Regions from separate parts of the Marinococcus sp. LNHM5E3-2.1 genome, predicted to be linked through region 1. Evidence: predicted binding sites of a transcription regulator. Region 1 holds the regulator's gene; the other holds the start of a gene.

Region 1 (7,383 bases):
TGTCGCGTACCCGTAGGGAAGCGCCACAATATCGTCATGAATGGCTGCGAGTCCGGCCGCACGCTGAATGTCCTGCTGGGTGGCCTCCGGGTTGGAGAAGGCGATATTGTCCGCCAGCGTCATCGAAAACAAAAAATGCTCCTGCGGCACATTTCCGAATGCTAGGCGGTACGTATCCAGATAATAGGCCTCCGCCGGCGTTCCGCCAATTGTAATGGCTCCGTCCCCGCTTTTCAGCTCCCGGAGAAGCAGCCGTAAAAGTGTCGTTTTCCCGCTACCGGTCCGCCCGACGATCCCGATGGTCTGTCCCGGCTGCACGGACGCGTGAATATCGTGCAGCGCGCTCGTTTCCGAACGCGGGTAATAAAATTCATCTATATCTATCTGCACCGCCCCGGCCGGCACGTCCTGCACTCCGGCTTTCTGGTCGGTAATGTCAGTCCGCTCGGCCATCAGGTTACGAATGCGGTCGTACGACGCGTGCCCGCGTTCAATAATGTTAAAAAACCATCCAAACGCAAGCATCGGCCAGATCAGCATACCCAGATAAACGCTGAACGTCGTTAACTGCCCGATGGTAATCGTTCCGTCGTTCACATATCCGGCACCAAAGCCAATCGCGAGCAGATAGCATACACCGATGATAAGGGTGATTGTCGGATCAAACAGGGCGTCAATGCGGGCGACTCGCTCGTTTTTGTCCACAACGTCCCGGGACTGCTCATCAAACGCTTCGATGTCTTCCTGTTCGTACCCGAACGTTTTTGTTACCTTCACGCCGGAAATGCTTTCCTGCGTCCGGTTGTTCAGCTGCGAAAAGGACTGCTGGGCAGCGCCAAACCGCTGATGAAGCAGATGGCCGTACCAGCTTGTTAACAGAGCCATCAGCGGCATCGGCAGAAGCGTAATCAGCGTCAGCTGCCAGCTGATGCCGATCGCCATGGCCAAAACGACGAACCCCCCCATGACGAGCGAATCCACAATCGTTAAGACGCCCTGCCCGGCCATCATCTGCACCGCGGTAATATCGTTGGTGGCGTGTGCCATCAGATCCCCCGTCCGCTTCCGCCCGAAAAAATCACTGCTCATCCGCGTGAAGTGCTGATACAGATTGTAGCGGAGCGTACGGCCGAGATGAAGCGAGGAACCGAAAATCATAATACGCCAGACATACCGGAGCACGTACATACATATCCCTGCTGCAACCATTGCCCCCATCCAGCCGGTCAGCATGCCCGTCGTCAGGCGGCTTTGTTCGATCGCATCGACCACCACTCCGACCACATACGGCGGCAGAAGAGAAAGCAGGGCCACAATAATGAGCAGCAGGATCCCGAAGCTGTACTTGAACCGCTCCTGCCAGAAAAACCAGCGCAAATCCCAAAAAGCGCGCATCCGTCTCATCCTCTCTCTATGGATAAAAAAGCACCCTCTAGAAGCTAGGAGGGTGCTGATCGTTATTTCTTATCTTGTTGTCGCTGCATTGCTTTCATCATTTGGTTAATCTTCTTCTGGGATGGGTTCTGCCCCATCTGCATCATCATAACGCGCAGCATTTGTTCATTAATAGGAGGATTCTTTTTCAAATAGTTCATCATCGTTTTTCTTGCGATAAAGAAACCGATGGCTATACCAACTAGTAAAATGACAATGCCGATAATTGTTAACCATAGCCAGCCCATGTGTCTTACCCCTTTCCCGAATACCTAACATATATGTGTGTGTTGTTAGCGTCTCTAGACAGACCTTGTTTATTATAACGCATTCTTTTATGTAAAGAAAGCACCGATTCGAAAGATTAAGCACCGGTGCTTAATTTTTCACCCGGATGAAAATAAGAGAAAGCAGCCGGGCGGCTGCTTTCTCATCAACACATAATTATTTGATCAGCTGTCTGGCTGCTTCAGCCACCTTGTCCGGCGTAAAGCCGTACTTTTCAACGACTTCCCCGCCCGGCGCGGACGCACCGAAGCGGTCGATGCCGTACACGGAGCCGTGGGAGCCGACATACTTGTACCATCCGAAGGACGATCCCATTTCCACGGCCATCGCCGGTACGCCGTCCGGTAGCACGGACCGGCGGTATTCCTCAGATTGATGATCGAACGCATGGAAGTTCGGCATGCTGACGACGTTGACCGTCCACCCGTCGTTCTGCAGCTGGGCTTTCGCATCCACCGCGAGGGACACTTCCGATCCCGCAGCGACGAGAAGGAGATCCGGCTTTTCGGCCTGTTCGCCGATCACGTAGGCTCCTTTGCGGACGCCTTCCACCGCTTTTTCCTTCGTGTCTTCGAGCGTCGGTACGCCCTGGCGGGTCATGACGAGCGCCGTTGGCGTCGATTCGCTTTCCATCGCCACGCGCCACGCAGCGACCGTTTCGTTGCCGTCCGCTGGACGGATCACGTTCAGGTTCGGAATCGCCCGGAGCGCCGCCAGCTGTTCCACCGGCTCATGTGTCGGGCCGTCTTCACCGACCGCGATGCTGTCGTGCGTGAATACCTGAGTCAGCGGCAGCCCCATCAACGCGCTCAGGCGCAGCGCCGGACGAAGGTAATCGGAAAAGACCAGGAAGGTCGAACCGAACGGCTTCAGACCGCCGTGCAGCTGAATGCCATTCACCGCTGCCGCCATGGCGAATTCGCGGACACCGAACCAGATGTTGCGGCCGGTGTAGTCGTTACGGCTGAAATCATTCTCCGCTTTGATCAGTGTCTTGTTGGAGCCGGCCAGGTCGGCCGATCCGCCGAAGAGCGACGGCACGGCGGCCGCTACTTCCTGCAGCACATCGCCGGATGCGGCACGGGTCGCTACTTTTTCATCCGTAAAGACCGGCAGATTGGCATCCCAGCCTTCCGGCAGCTCGCCGGCAATCGCCTGTTCGAGTTCGCCGGCGAGTTCCGGGTTCGCCTGCTTGTAGGTGTCAAACAGCTCGTTCCATTCCTGTTCGGCCTTCGCACCGGCCTGCTTGACTTCGTCAAACAGCTCGGTTACTTCCGGCGGGATATGAAACGCGTCGTAGTCCCACTGGTAGGCTTCTTTCACCAGGTTGTACTCCTCGTCGCCGATCGGCGCGCCGTGGGCCGCATTCGTGCCGCCTTTGTTCGGTGCTCCGTAGCCGATGACGGTTTTCACTTCGATCATCGACGGTTTCGGGGACTGCTTCGCTTCTTCGATCGCTGCTTCAATCGCATCAACGTCGTTGCCGTCTTCGATAAAGACCGTGTGCCAGCCGTAGGCTTCATAGCGCTGCAGCACGTTTTCGGAGAACGACTGGTGAAGCGCGCCGTCAAGCGACACGTCGTTGGAGTCGTACAGCACGACCAGGTTGCCGAGCTTCAGGTGGCCGGCGAGGGACGCCGATTCCGAAGCAACGCCTTCCATCAGGTCGCCGTCGCCGCAGAGCACGTACGTGAAATGATCCACCACGGCGTGGTCGTCGGTGTTGTACTTGGCTGCCAGATGGCGCTCCGCCATCGCCATCCCGGTGCCCATGGCCAGTCCCTGGCCGAGCGGGCCGGTGGTTGCCTCCACGCCGGCGGTATGCCCGTATTCCGGGTGGCCCGGTGTCTGGCTTCCCCACTGGCGGAAGTTTTTCAGTTCCTCGAGCGAGAGGTCGTAGCCGCTCAGGTGCAGCATGCTGTATAGAAGCATCGATCCGTGTCCGGCGGACAGCACGAAGCGGTCGCGGTTAAACCAGTCCGGATTGGCCGGGTTGTGGTTCATGGATTTGGTCCAGAGCGCGTACGCCATCGGCGCCGCTCCCATCGGAAGCCCCGGGTGACCCGACTGGGCTTTTTCAATACTTTCGATGGACAGCGTCCGAATCGTGTTAATTGCTAACTGTTCTGTGCTAATTGCCATGCATATGTCCCTCCACTGTATGTATTTTTGGGTGGAAACCCGCACTTATGAGTTGACCCCGCGGGAATTTCCGTGTTCTAGTACGCTTTTATGATAAAGGTTTTAAAACGATTACACAAGCGTGTTAATAGAGAAGAAAATCAAAAGACCTGCTCTTTGTTAAGACCAGGCCTCTCTTTTATCTTAATGCCGGAAGCTGCGGTTCCGTCGTTTGACACGCTCGAGCTTGCTTGGAGTTACATCCGTGCCTTCTTCATCCACCACTTTTACGTTTTCGAGCTGGTTTTTAAACGAGGAACGGAATTTACTTAAATATTCCTGACGCAGCGCCTGCTGTTCTTCTTGTTCTTCTGCAGTCAGCCCCGACGATTTTTGACGTTTGGCTAACTCATTAATCCGGTCAATTTTTTCTTTCGAAAGCATAAGTTGCCTCCCTTAAAATGGCGTTCCTTTTTTATTATATTAAAAACAGCGACGTACCGCAAACAAATCACTGCGGTTCTATCTCTGCGCGCTGCTGTTCATATTCTTTATAACGGCGGTGCACCGTCGCTTTAGAAATATCATAGCCCAGGCCCCGGAGCGTCAGAGCGATATCTTTAAACGTCAGCTCCCGCTGTTTCAGCTTAACAATTTCTTCAATGGGCACCTCTATTTTCTTCCGGCCGCCGCTGCGGTTTAATCCGAAATTTTCTTCCGGGTGGTACCCATTTTCCACCGCCCGCTGCATCCCCCGCTTAATTTTAAAATTATGCAGCCGGCGCTGATGCTCTTCCACTATGGACAAGATTTCCATAATCATATGATCGGTATCCGCAATTTCGAGCTCCCCGTCGTCCTTCACTGTATAGATGGACGTGCCCCTTTTCTGCAGTTCATGGAGCACGGCGATTTTAGCATTTCCGCGTCCAAGCCGCGTATCATCGGTAATCAGCAGTGTATCCGCCCCGGTGTCATCGAGGAGCTCAAACACACGGAGAAGCCCGTCCCGTTCCACGGAATAGCTGCTCTCCTGTTCTGTCACGGTCTGCTGCACCGCCCAACCGTTCGCTGCAGCAAGAGCCTCCAGCTCCTCCTGCTGCCTGGCAAGCGAGGACTGCTGTTCTTCTTTTTCCGTACTTACCCGGGCGTAAATGATGCATGCTTTCATTTATCTGCGTTCCTTTCCGTTCGTGTTTTACTGTTCGGCAGCGTCAAACGAAACCGTTCGTTCCCACGGCTGTTCCTGATACCCCGGCCTGTCCTTCAAAACCGGATGCTCCTGTTCATAGACGATTTCTGCCGGCCGGTCTGCTTCCGTGCCGCCCAGCGTGTCCGGAGTGATCGAAGCGTCCGCTGAATATACCAAAAATAAAAGCGCGAATGCAAATAAGGCAAGCATCGTCCAGTCCGTTGAAGTGAAGGTTTTGAGTTTATTCATATGCATGTTCCCCCTGAATGAGAATGTATGTTCTTATATTCATCCAGTATACCAGAATACCTGTTCCCGTCAACAGAAATATTAGAACGGGTGTTTGCGTTTTTGTTCCCCTCATGCTATACTTTACTCAGAAAAATTCCTCAAAAGGAGGTGCGGAGATGAAGCTATCCAAGCGCCAGCAGCAAATTCTTGATTATATAAAAGAAGAAGTAAAAGAAAAAGGCTATCCGCCTTCGGTCCGGGAGATCGGAGAAGCCGTGGGGCTCGCCTCGAGTTCAACGGTGCACGGGCACCTCGCCCGTCTTGAAAACAAAAATTTAATCCGCCGCGACCCGACTAAGCCGCGGGCAATTGAAGTGCTTGAGCTTGAAGACCAGGGCAGCGAGCCGATTCACGAAAGCAAAGCTGTGTACGTGCCGGTGATCGGTAAAGTCACGGCCGGGGAACCTATCACTGCGGTGGAAAATGTAGAAGAATACATCCCTCTTCCGGAGCGCATGGTGACCGACGAAGAACAGGTATACATGCTTACCATTCAGGGGGACAGCATGATAGAGGCCGGCATTTTTGACGGGGATCTTGTTGTCGTTCAAAAACAGCAGACCGCTGATAACGGCGATATTATTGTCGCTATGACCGATGAAATGGAAGCAACGGTCAAACGGTTTTATAAAGAAGAAAACTTTATTCGCCTGCAGCCTGAAAATGCCACCATGGACCCGATCATTTTAGAAAACTGTACGATACTCGGCAGAGTCACCGGCGTTTTCCGCACCATCTTTTAATCACATAAACGGGGCCGCCTGCTTTAATGAAGCAGGCGGCCCCGTTTCTATTATGCTCGGCACGCAAGCGTCCGGTACGACGTAACAATTTTATTTCCTTCAACATCTCTATCCGTAATCACTATCACTGTGGCTGACGTAATATTTTCCTGTTCGATAAATTCAAGCCCCCGGTGCCAGAGCCATTCATACACCGTTGTCATGTCTACGTTCAGTTCATTTTTCCCCAGCGCTTCTGCCGTAATCTGCATCGACAGCAGCAGCTGGTCGCCCTCAAAGATGTGAAGCACCGGTCCATTAAAATGTTCAGACTCTCCCGGGCTGCCTTCATACGGTCCGTGGTAAAAGTCAAGCAGGCGTGCCATCACGATTCCCCCTTTAACGACTTCGGCGCCGATGCGTGCCTGAAGTTCGTTTTTCTATTGGTGAATTGTGATTCCTTTTCCCTGCACCTTTGCTGCTAAACCCGAATTTCTTCCCCGTCTCCTGAAGGGTTACTGGTCGAGCCACTCTTTAATCTGCTGCTTGTCGTTATCATCAAGGTTGCCTTCTTCAATCCAGTAATTCACCAGCTTCATCATGCCCTGCTTGGAGAGCCCCACCCGGCTGCTGTCGGATGGATGGCTGCTGATGTCCGTTTTTCCGTATTGGTAAATGGATACATACGGCGCCTCCGCGTGGTTTAAATTGTGAAGATCCTTCTTTTCAAAGTGCAGCATTTGTATGCCCCTTTCTATTTTCCAGAATATTTTTTGTACCTGCGTCCGCCACAAAAAAGAGCCTCCCGGGAAGGAAAGCTCCGCTTAGCGTTTGTTTACATGGATTTAGAATACGGTTTGTGACAGATCGAATGATCGATGGTTTCATCGGGTTCACCGCTGTACACACAATCGCAGGTATCTAATACGTAAGTATGCTCTTTGGCGTGAATGACCTGACTTCCCTGATGAAATAACAGTTTTTCATCGGCCGGCTGAAAATCACTCATCGAATGAAGCACCACTTCATAGCCATCGGCGTATTCAATCACCTTGTAATGAATTTCATGACCGTCACTGCTATAGGTCACCTGCGGCTGCGTTCTGCATTTGAATTCCACTAAAGCCACTGTCATCCACCCCCTCCACTTATTTATACCACAGTTTTTTCGGTTCGAGAAGACACCCGGCCGTTTTTTTCCGAAAGAATTTCCTTCCCAAATGAGTGAAAACCGTTTCTCTCTCTGCCTGCCGGAAAAGAAGCCTTTAGCCATTTTCTTCTATATAAATAAAAACAAAAAGCACCCTCTCAGCTCGAGGGCGCTTCGAAATCTCT
Region 2 (7,383 bases), on a different contig from region 1:
GCAGGCAGCCGAAGCGCTCCGCCGCCATATCCGTTACGCAGAAAATGGCGGGAAAATCATTCCGACTATCTCCGTATTTCCCTCGGTCAAAAACGGTCAGGAGCGGATGCGCATATGGAACTACCAGCTGATCCGCTACGCCGGCTACGAGCGGGACGGGACAATCATTGGCGACCCGCAGTCTGTACCCTTTACAAAATACTGTGAATCATTGGGATGGAAAGGCGAAGAAACATCGTTTGATCTTCTTCCTCTGGTTGTTCAGGTAAACGAAGGCGATCCCCAGTGGTTTCCGCTCCGAGCCGAAGAAGTACTCGAGGTTCCGATTAGCCATCCGGATAGCGATGCTTTCTCTACTCTCGGTTTAAAATGGTATGCTGTCCCAATTGTTTCGGACATGAAAATGGAGATCGGCGGCATCACGTATACGGCCGCGCCGTTTAACGGCTGGTACATGGAAACGGAAATCGGTGCCCGTAACCTCGCAGACGGGGACCGCTACGATATGCTGCCACGGGTTGCAGACGTACTCGGCATCGACCGGACGTACGCGGGAAGCTTATGGAAGGACCGGGCGCTTGTGGAGCTGAACCGCGCCGTGCTTCATTCATATAAAAAAGCAGGCGTCAGCATGGTGGATCATCACACGGCCGCCTCGCAGTTCAGACGGTTTGAGCAGCAGGAACAAAAAACAGGCCGGGAAGTAACCGGAGACTGGACGTGGCTAATCCCGCCGGTATCGCCGGCCGCTACTCATATTTTCCACAGCTCCTACCGCAATATCATGCACACGCCGAATTTCTTTTACCAGCAGCATCCCTATAAATAATGATACAAAGCATCAGGGGAAGCAGGCAGGCTTCCCCATATTTTACGTTTGAATAAATACCCCTTCCGGGAACCCCTATACCAGTATCTAATATTAGAAAGGGTGATAAATATGAACGCTACACAGAAGGAATGCCTCGAAGCATGCATCGAATGTATGAAGCAGTGCAATCAGTGCTTTAACGACTGCCTCCAGGAAGACGACGTGAAAATGATGGCCGAATGTATACGTCTCGACCGTGAATGCGCAGACATTTGTGCTCTGACAGCTAAAGCAATACAGTCCAACAGTCCATTGATGAAAGAGACCGCTCAGCTGTGTGCAGAGGCCTGCAAAACATGCGGAGATGAATGTGCCAAGCATGACCATCAGCACTGCAAAGACTGCGCAGATGCCTGCTACCGCTGCGAAAAAGCATGCCGGGAGCTTGCCGCGTCATAATTTCTGCACAAAAGCCCCCTCCTAAAAATGGAGAGGGCTTCTTTTTTATGAAAATTTCACCGGTACGCCGGCTGCTTCAAACAAATCATAGAAGGTCGGACACGTTTTCGATACGCACCCCGGGTCTTCAATATGAATCCCGGGCACCTTCGCACCAATCAGTGAAAGGGCCATAGCCACCCGGTGGTCATCGTACGAGTGAAGCGACACACCGATTGGTGTCCCCGGGTATACTTTCAGTCCATCCGAGTATTCATCCACCCGGATGCCCATTTTCTGGAGCTCTGTACAGGCTGCATGAATGCGGTCGGATTCGTGGTGACGAATATGCTCCACGTCCCGGATCGTAATCGGCGCATCGGCAAACGGAGCCAGGGCAGCAACGGTCAGCGTCTGATCGGACATTTCCTTCATGCTGAGCTCAAATCCTCCCGAAAGCTGTTCGGGTCCTGCAACTTCAATGTAGGTGTCACCTTTTTCCACCCGGCAGCCCATTTTTTCAAACACATCCACCATCCCTATATCCGGCTGGTTGGTGTCCATCGTTAAATTATTAATACGGACCGTCCCGGCCGTCAGTGCCGCGAGTGCCATAAAATAACTGGCTGTCGACGCATCTGCTTCAAGCGCCATACTCCGGCCCTGAAAGTTCTTTGCCGGTACCTGCATATCGGTTAAATCCTCATTGTACGTGACCGGCACCCCGAACTGATTCATCAAATCGAGCGTAATGTGTACATAGGCATGCTGCACAATGTAATCCGGAATCCGGATGCGCAGGCCTTCCTCTGTATAGGCGCCCGTCAGCAGCAGGCCGCTGATAAACTGGCTCGATAATTTCCCGGAAATGGTCACTTCTTTCCCAGGGAGCCCGCCCGCATGAATTTCAAGCGGGTAAAACCCCTTTTTATCTATGTAATGAACGTCGGCCCCGAGCGTTTCCAGGGCTTCCATTAACGGCTCCACCGGACGCTCGCTCATCCGTTTGCTCGCTTCCACTTTGTAAACCCCTCTCCCGGCGGCGGCAAGCGGTCCCGGAAGGAAACGGGCCGTAGTGCCGGCAGCGCCTATGTAAAGCTCTGCGTCCTCCTCCGGCCACCGGCCACCGCATCCATGAATCGTGACCGTATCTCCTTCCACTTCGGACTTTACGCCAAGCGCCCGGAGCGCACCAAGACACCAGTACGAGTCATCGCTTTTTAAAATGCCTGAAAGAGTGGACGTGCCTTCTGCAAGCGCGGCCATGATCAGGGCCCGATTCGTAAAACTCTTGCTTCCCGGCACCGTCAAAGAGGTGTGAATCGATCCGGGCGCAACTGGAGAAACGTGTACTTTGTCTACATCCGTTAATGATGCCCACGGCGAGCGGGCCCGAAAATCTGGTGTACTCATAAAACATCCGTCCTCTGCATCTTTTTCTACATTACACCACGAACCAGTACTGCGCGCAACCAGCGTTTTTTCCGAAGACTTATACCACCCCGGTAAGGGCCGGACTGACCATAAACCAGAGAAGAAGCACCGCCATAACAATCCAGCCGCTCAGCTTCATCCATCCCGGCTCCCGGCGCGAAAAAGCAATCATGCTCATAAATGCACTGAGCGCAAGCAGCAGAATGCCGATCGTCAGCAGCGACCCGAATAACGGCACCAGGGGACTGTTGTCGGGAAGGGAAAACACCGCTGAAACAATAATCGATACAGCAATCAGTCCGAGACCTCCCAGGGAAGACGTTAAAGAAATTCTGCTGAATTTTTTATCCTTCATTTCATCCTCTCCCTTTTGAGTTCTGTTCTTATTTTCCTTTCCCTTACGCCTATTTCAAAAACGTGCGTTTACGTTTCCAGATCCATAATATCCTGCACGCCGACATGCCGGACGTCTCCACCCGCCTCTATTTTAATTGTTTTGTTCAGCGCATCCAGATGCAGAATTTTTCCGGTCATTTTTATTTCTGCATAAGGATCAAACAAGTGAAGCGTCACTTCTGTCCCAGCCGTCAGAGCCTCCTGAAGGCGATGGGAAAATTCCTCAAGCTGCTGCTCATCCCAGAGAGGCCTGAACTTCATTCGGTCCTCTTTTTGATGACGCAGCCACATTTCCCGGTGCTCCGGCAGAATCATCCGGCTGGATTCCCAGCGCATATTCGACCCCGGGGTTAATTTGTTTTCTTTCATCCGTAACGCCTCCTTCCGCTTCAGTATACACGAACATTTGTTCTTTTTGTGGTTTATTTTTAAATATGGAAAATTTTTTCTGACAAAAAAGGCCTCCTGCATTAGGAGACCTTCATCATTTCAAATCTTTTCTGTCTGGAAAAATTGCGGCAAATGTTCTCTATGAGCTTCGAGCATATCATCAAGCATGTGCTTTGCTTTCGTGTCGGACGGGACGAGAGGATTAATCGTCATCGCCAGAAGAGCCGTCTGGTAGCTTCCCGTTACTGCCGCTTCGGCAGCGACCCGTTCAAACGACTTGATCTGCTGCACAAGTCCCTGGACTGCCACCGGAAGCTCCCCGACAGCCACCGGCCGGGGACCGTCCTTCGTAATGACGGAGCTGATTTCCACCGCCGACTCTGCTGGAATCCCTGCAATGGCACCGCGGTTTCTCGTATTAACCGGCTGGATGTCCCGGGTGTCATTATATATCGAATTGATCAGGCTGCAGGCCGCTTCGCTGTAATAAGCCCCGCCGCGCTGCTCAAGCTGCTCGGGCTTCGTCCGGAGCGTTTCATCGGCATAAAGGGCAAACAGCTCCTCCTCCACCCCCTGGACGACTTCGGCCCGGGTACCTGCTTCTTTGGCAGCCTCCTGTTCTTCGGCCAGCATTTCCTCTGTTTTATAGTAATACCGGTGATACGGACAGGGAAGCACCTGCAGAGCCCGGATAAAATCAGGCTCCCATCCGAGCGCTGCGATATTTTTCATGGTGGAGACATTCGCCGGATCTGCCATCGCTTCAAGCGCCTGCTGCTTTATGTTCTGGCCATCGAGGTAAATGTTCAGCCCGTACACCATATGATTCAGCCCCGCAAAATCAATCTGTATCCGGCTGCCTTCCACTCCAAGTGCATCGGCCACCCCCATCTGCATTCCCACCGGCACGTTGCAGAGGCCGACAATGCGTTCATGGTTTGTATAGCGCAGCACCGCTTCTGTTACCATGCCGGCTGGATTCGTAAAGTTTACAAGCCATGCGTCCGGACACAGCCGCTCGATATCATGCACAATGTCAATAATAACCGGAATGGTCCGCAGTCCTTTGAACAGTCCCCCCGGCCCGTTCGTCTCCTGACCGATCACGCCGTAAGCGAGCGGTATCCGCTCATCCTTCGCCCGTGCTTCAAGCATGCCCACCCGGAACTGGGTCGTGACAAAATCCGCTCCCGGCAGCGCCTCCTCCCGGCTGTAGGAAAGGTGCACTGTCATATCAATACCTGCTTCGGCTGTCATGCGCTGGGCGAGTCTTCCTACGATCTCCAATTTTTCTTTTCCTTCCGGAATATCCACGAGCCATAGTTCCTTCACCGGCAGTTCGTTGTGTCTTTTAATAAAGCCCTCCACGAGCTCCGGTGTATAGCTGGATCCCCCGCCGACCGTTACAATCTTAATACCTTCCTTCATCGTCCCACTCCTTTTTTATGCCTATATTTATACAGACCAGGCCGCCTGCGTGTAGACAGACGGCCCCGTAATGTTATTTTTCAAATCCGTTATTTTTGTGGACGGCCGTGATCCAGTAGGCACTCTTTTTCGGCGTGCGCTCCTCTGTATCAATATTGACGGAAAAATAGCCGTAGCGGTTTTTATATGCATTCATCCAGGACCAGTTATCGATAAACGACCAGAGATGGTACCCTTTGGCGTTAGCGCCTTCTTCGATGGCCTGGTGCAGCCATTCGAGATGATCCTGAATAAACTCAATGCGGTAATCATCCTGAATCATCCCGTTTTCCATAAACCGGGCTTCATCCTGAACCCCCATGCCGTTTTCAGAAATGAACGACGGAATATTCCCGTAGTTATCCCGGAGATTCATCATGATGTCATAGACACCCTTCGGATAAATTTCCCATCCGCGGTACGGGTTCATCTTCCGGCCGGGCATTTCGTAGTGGTCGAAAAACCATTCCGGCAGTATTGGAGCACTTGGATTCGGGAGATTTTCCTTCGCTTTAACCCGGCGAGGCTGATAGTAGTTCACACCCAGCAGGTCGATTTTCCCTTCCTGAATCAGCTCCCTGTCCCCGCTCTCGGTATCCGGAAGCATCCCGTGCTCCCCGAGCAGGTCAATCAGCTCCTGTGGATACTCCCCGAGCACCGTTGGATCAAGAAAGCTCCGGTTGAAAAATAAATCCGCAATCCGGGAAGCCTTCAGATCTGCCGGGTGGCTGCTCCTTGGATAGGAAGGTGTCAGATTCAAAATAATGCCGATTTCCCCGCCGGCGCGGTCTTTTTCACGAAAAGCCCTAACCGCGAACACGTGGGACAGAAGCGTATGATAGCCCACCTGGGCCGCCCGCTTCATGTCGACTACATTAGGATAGTGAAAGTCATACATGTAGCCACCCTCCACCGGAACAATCGGTTCATTGTGCGTGAACCATTTTTTTACCCGGTCGCCGAACAGATCAAAGCAGATGCCGGCATAACGGCCAAAGTGTTCCGCCGTCTCTCTATTTTCCCAGCCGCCAATTTCCTGCATCGCCATCGGCATATCAAAATGATATAAACAGACAAATGGCTCCACGTCCTGCGCAATCATTTCATTGATAACGTTGTTGTAAAAATCAACGGCTTCCGGATTCACTTCCCCCGAGCCGTCCGGTATCAGCCGGGACCAGGAGATCGACAAGCGAAAGGAATTAAAATTAATCTCCTTCATCCGGGCGATGTCGTCCTTGTACTGGTGGTAAAAGTCGGACGTGGTGCCGGGACCGACGCCATTAAAAAAGCGATTCGGCTCTTCTTCAAACCATTGATCCCAAATATTTTTCCCTTTACCGCCTTCCTTCGCGGCGCCTTCAATCTGAGTGGCGGATGTGGCCGCCCCCCACCAGAATCCTTCTGGAAACGTGAACTGTTCTGCCATAGATGGTACCTCCTAAAATGGTTGGGCCTGAATATGTTTTATAATAAGCAGGAACCCGGCCCTCTTTTTCTTTTTGCCAGGCTCCTTTTTCATAGTTAACGAGTGCGGTACACTTCCACGATCTCCTCCGCCAGATCTCTGACCGTCATGGAGGTCATCAAATGATCCTGCGAATGAATCAGCATGACATTAACGGAAAAATCTTCGCCGCTTGCTTCTTTCGTGAGCAGGTTAGTCTGATAGGAATGTGCTTTTCCAAGTTCTTCCCCTGCTTCCTTAATCAGTTCTTCTGCACGGTCGAAATTTCCCGCCTTCGCTTCCTGGATCGCTTCCATGGCGTTTGCTTTGCCGTTGCCGGCGTATAATATAATCTGAAACGCCGTTTCTGTTAACGCTTCCATATTCTCCACTCCTATCCTGATTTAACCGCTTTTTTGCTTGTTGTCTGCATTTGTCATTTCTTTTTCTGCCTCTACTTCGTTCCGGAAATACTGACGGTCCAGAATACGCAGGAACGGGAACCAGATGATAAACACCACAGCCAGGTTAAACAGCTGCAGGACTGCCCCCTGCCAGGCGTTCCCAGTAGCCAGAAATCCGCTTAAGAAAATCGGGGTGGTCCACGGAACGATAATTCCTGCCGGCTTTGGCACGAGACCGATCGACATCGTTACATATGTGATGACTGCGATCACGACCGGAGCCACCAGCCACGGAATTAATACCAGTGGGTTCATAATGATCGGCAGACCGAAAATAATCGGTTCGTTAACGTTAAAGAATCCTGGAGGCCCACCGACTTTACCGAGCTGTTTTGCCTGTTTGCTGCGTGCGAGCATGAACAGCCAGAGCACAATCGCAAGGGTCATGCCGGAGCCGCCCATTCCTACAATAAATGTATCAATAAATTGCTTTGTTACAACGTTTGGAAGCTCTTCTCCAGCCTGGAATGCGCTCAGGTTCTGCTCGTTCAGCGCGTACCAGATCGGGTCGAACACGGAGTTAACCAGAATCTGTC

Evidence for each region. Region 1 encodes LexA, which represses DNA repair genes until DNA is damaged. Its sites were predicted from a motif close to CGAACATATGTTCG; they were not measured.
Region 2: ACTRXH_RS10635 (YolD-like family protein) is a predicted target of LexA. The motif match lies at 3,479-3,492, and genes of this name have one in related genera.

What each region holds. Positions count from the first base shown of each region.
Region 1 covers NZ_JBQLIB010000001.1:747,277-754,659, reverse strand. The annotation lists gene ACTRXH_RS03950 (ABC transporter transmembrane domain-containing protein) at 1-1,395, opposite strand, end outside; gene ACTRXH_RS03945 (YneF family protein) at 1,458-1,682, opposite strand; gene tkt (transketolase) at 1,879-3,864, opposite strand; gene ACTRXH_RS03935 (DUF896 domain-containing protein) at 4,048-4,287, opposite strand; gene ACTRXH_RS03930 (YneB family resolvase-like protein) at 4,355-5,014, opposite strand; gene ACTRXH_RS03925 (hypothetical protein) at 5,042-5,284, opposite strand; gene lexA (transcriptional repressor LexA) at 5,443-6,069, shown strand; gene ACTRXH_RS03915 (hypothetical protein) at 6,120-6,434, opposite strand; gene ACTRXH_RS03910 (hypothetical protein) at 6,564-6,788, opposite strand; gene ACTRXH_RS03905 (hypothetical protein) at 6,884-7,183, opposite strand; gene ACTRXH_RS03900 (hypothetical protein) at 7,357-7,383, opposite strand, start outside.
Region 2 covers NZ_JBQLIB010000008.1:86,728-94,110, reverse strand. The annotation lists gene ACTRXH_RS10655 (nitric oxide synthase oxygenase) at 1-829, shown strand, start outside; gene ACTRXH_RS10650 (four-helix bundle copper-binding protein) at 941-1,270, shown strand; gene aroA (3-phosphoshikimate 1-carboxyvinyltransferase) at 1,316-2,662, opposite strand; gene ACTRXH_RS10640 (hypothetical protein) at 2,742-3,038, opposite strand; gene ACTRXH_RS10635 (YolD-like family protein) at 3,107-3,448, opposite strand; gene ACTRXH_RS10630 (6-phospho-beta-glucosidase) at 3,569-4,897, opposite strand; gene ACTRXH_RS10625 (glycoside hydrolase family 1 protein) at 4,971-6,365, opposite strand; gene ACTRXH_RS10620 (PTS lactose/cellobiose transporter subunit IIA) at 6,461-6,766, opposite strand; gene celB (PTS cellobiose transporter subunit IIC) at 6,788-7,383, opposite strand, start outside.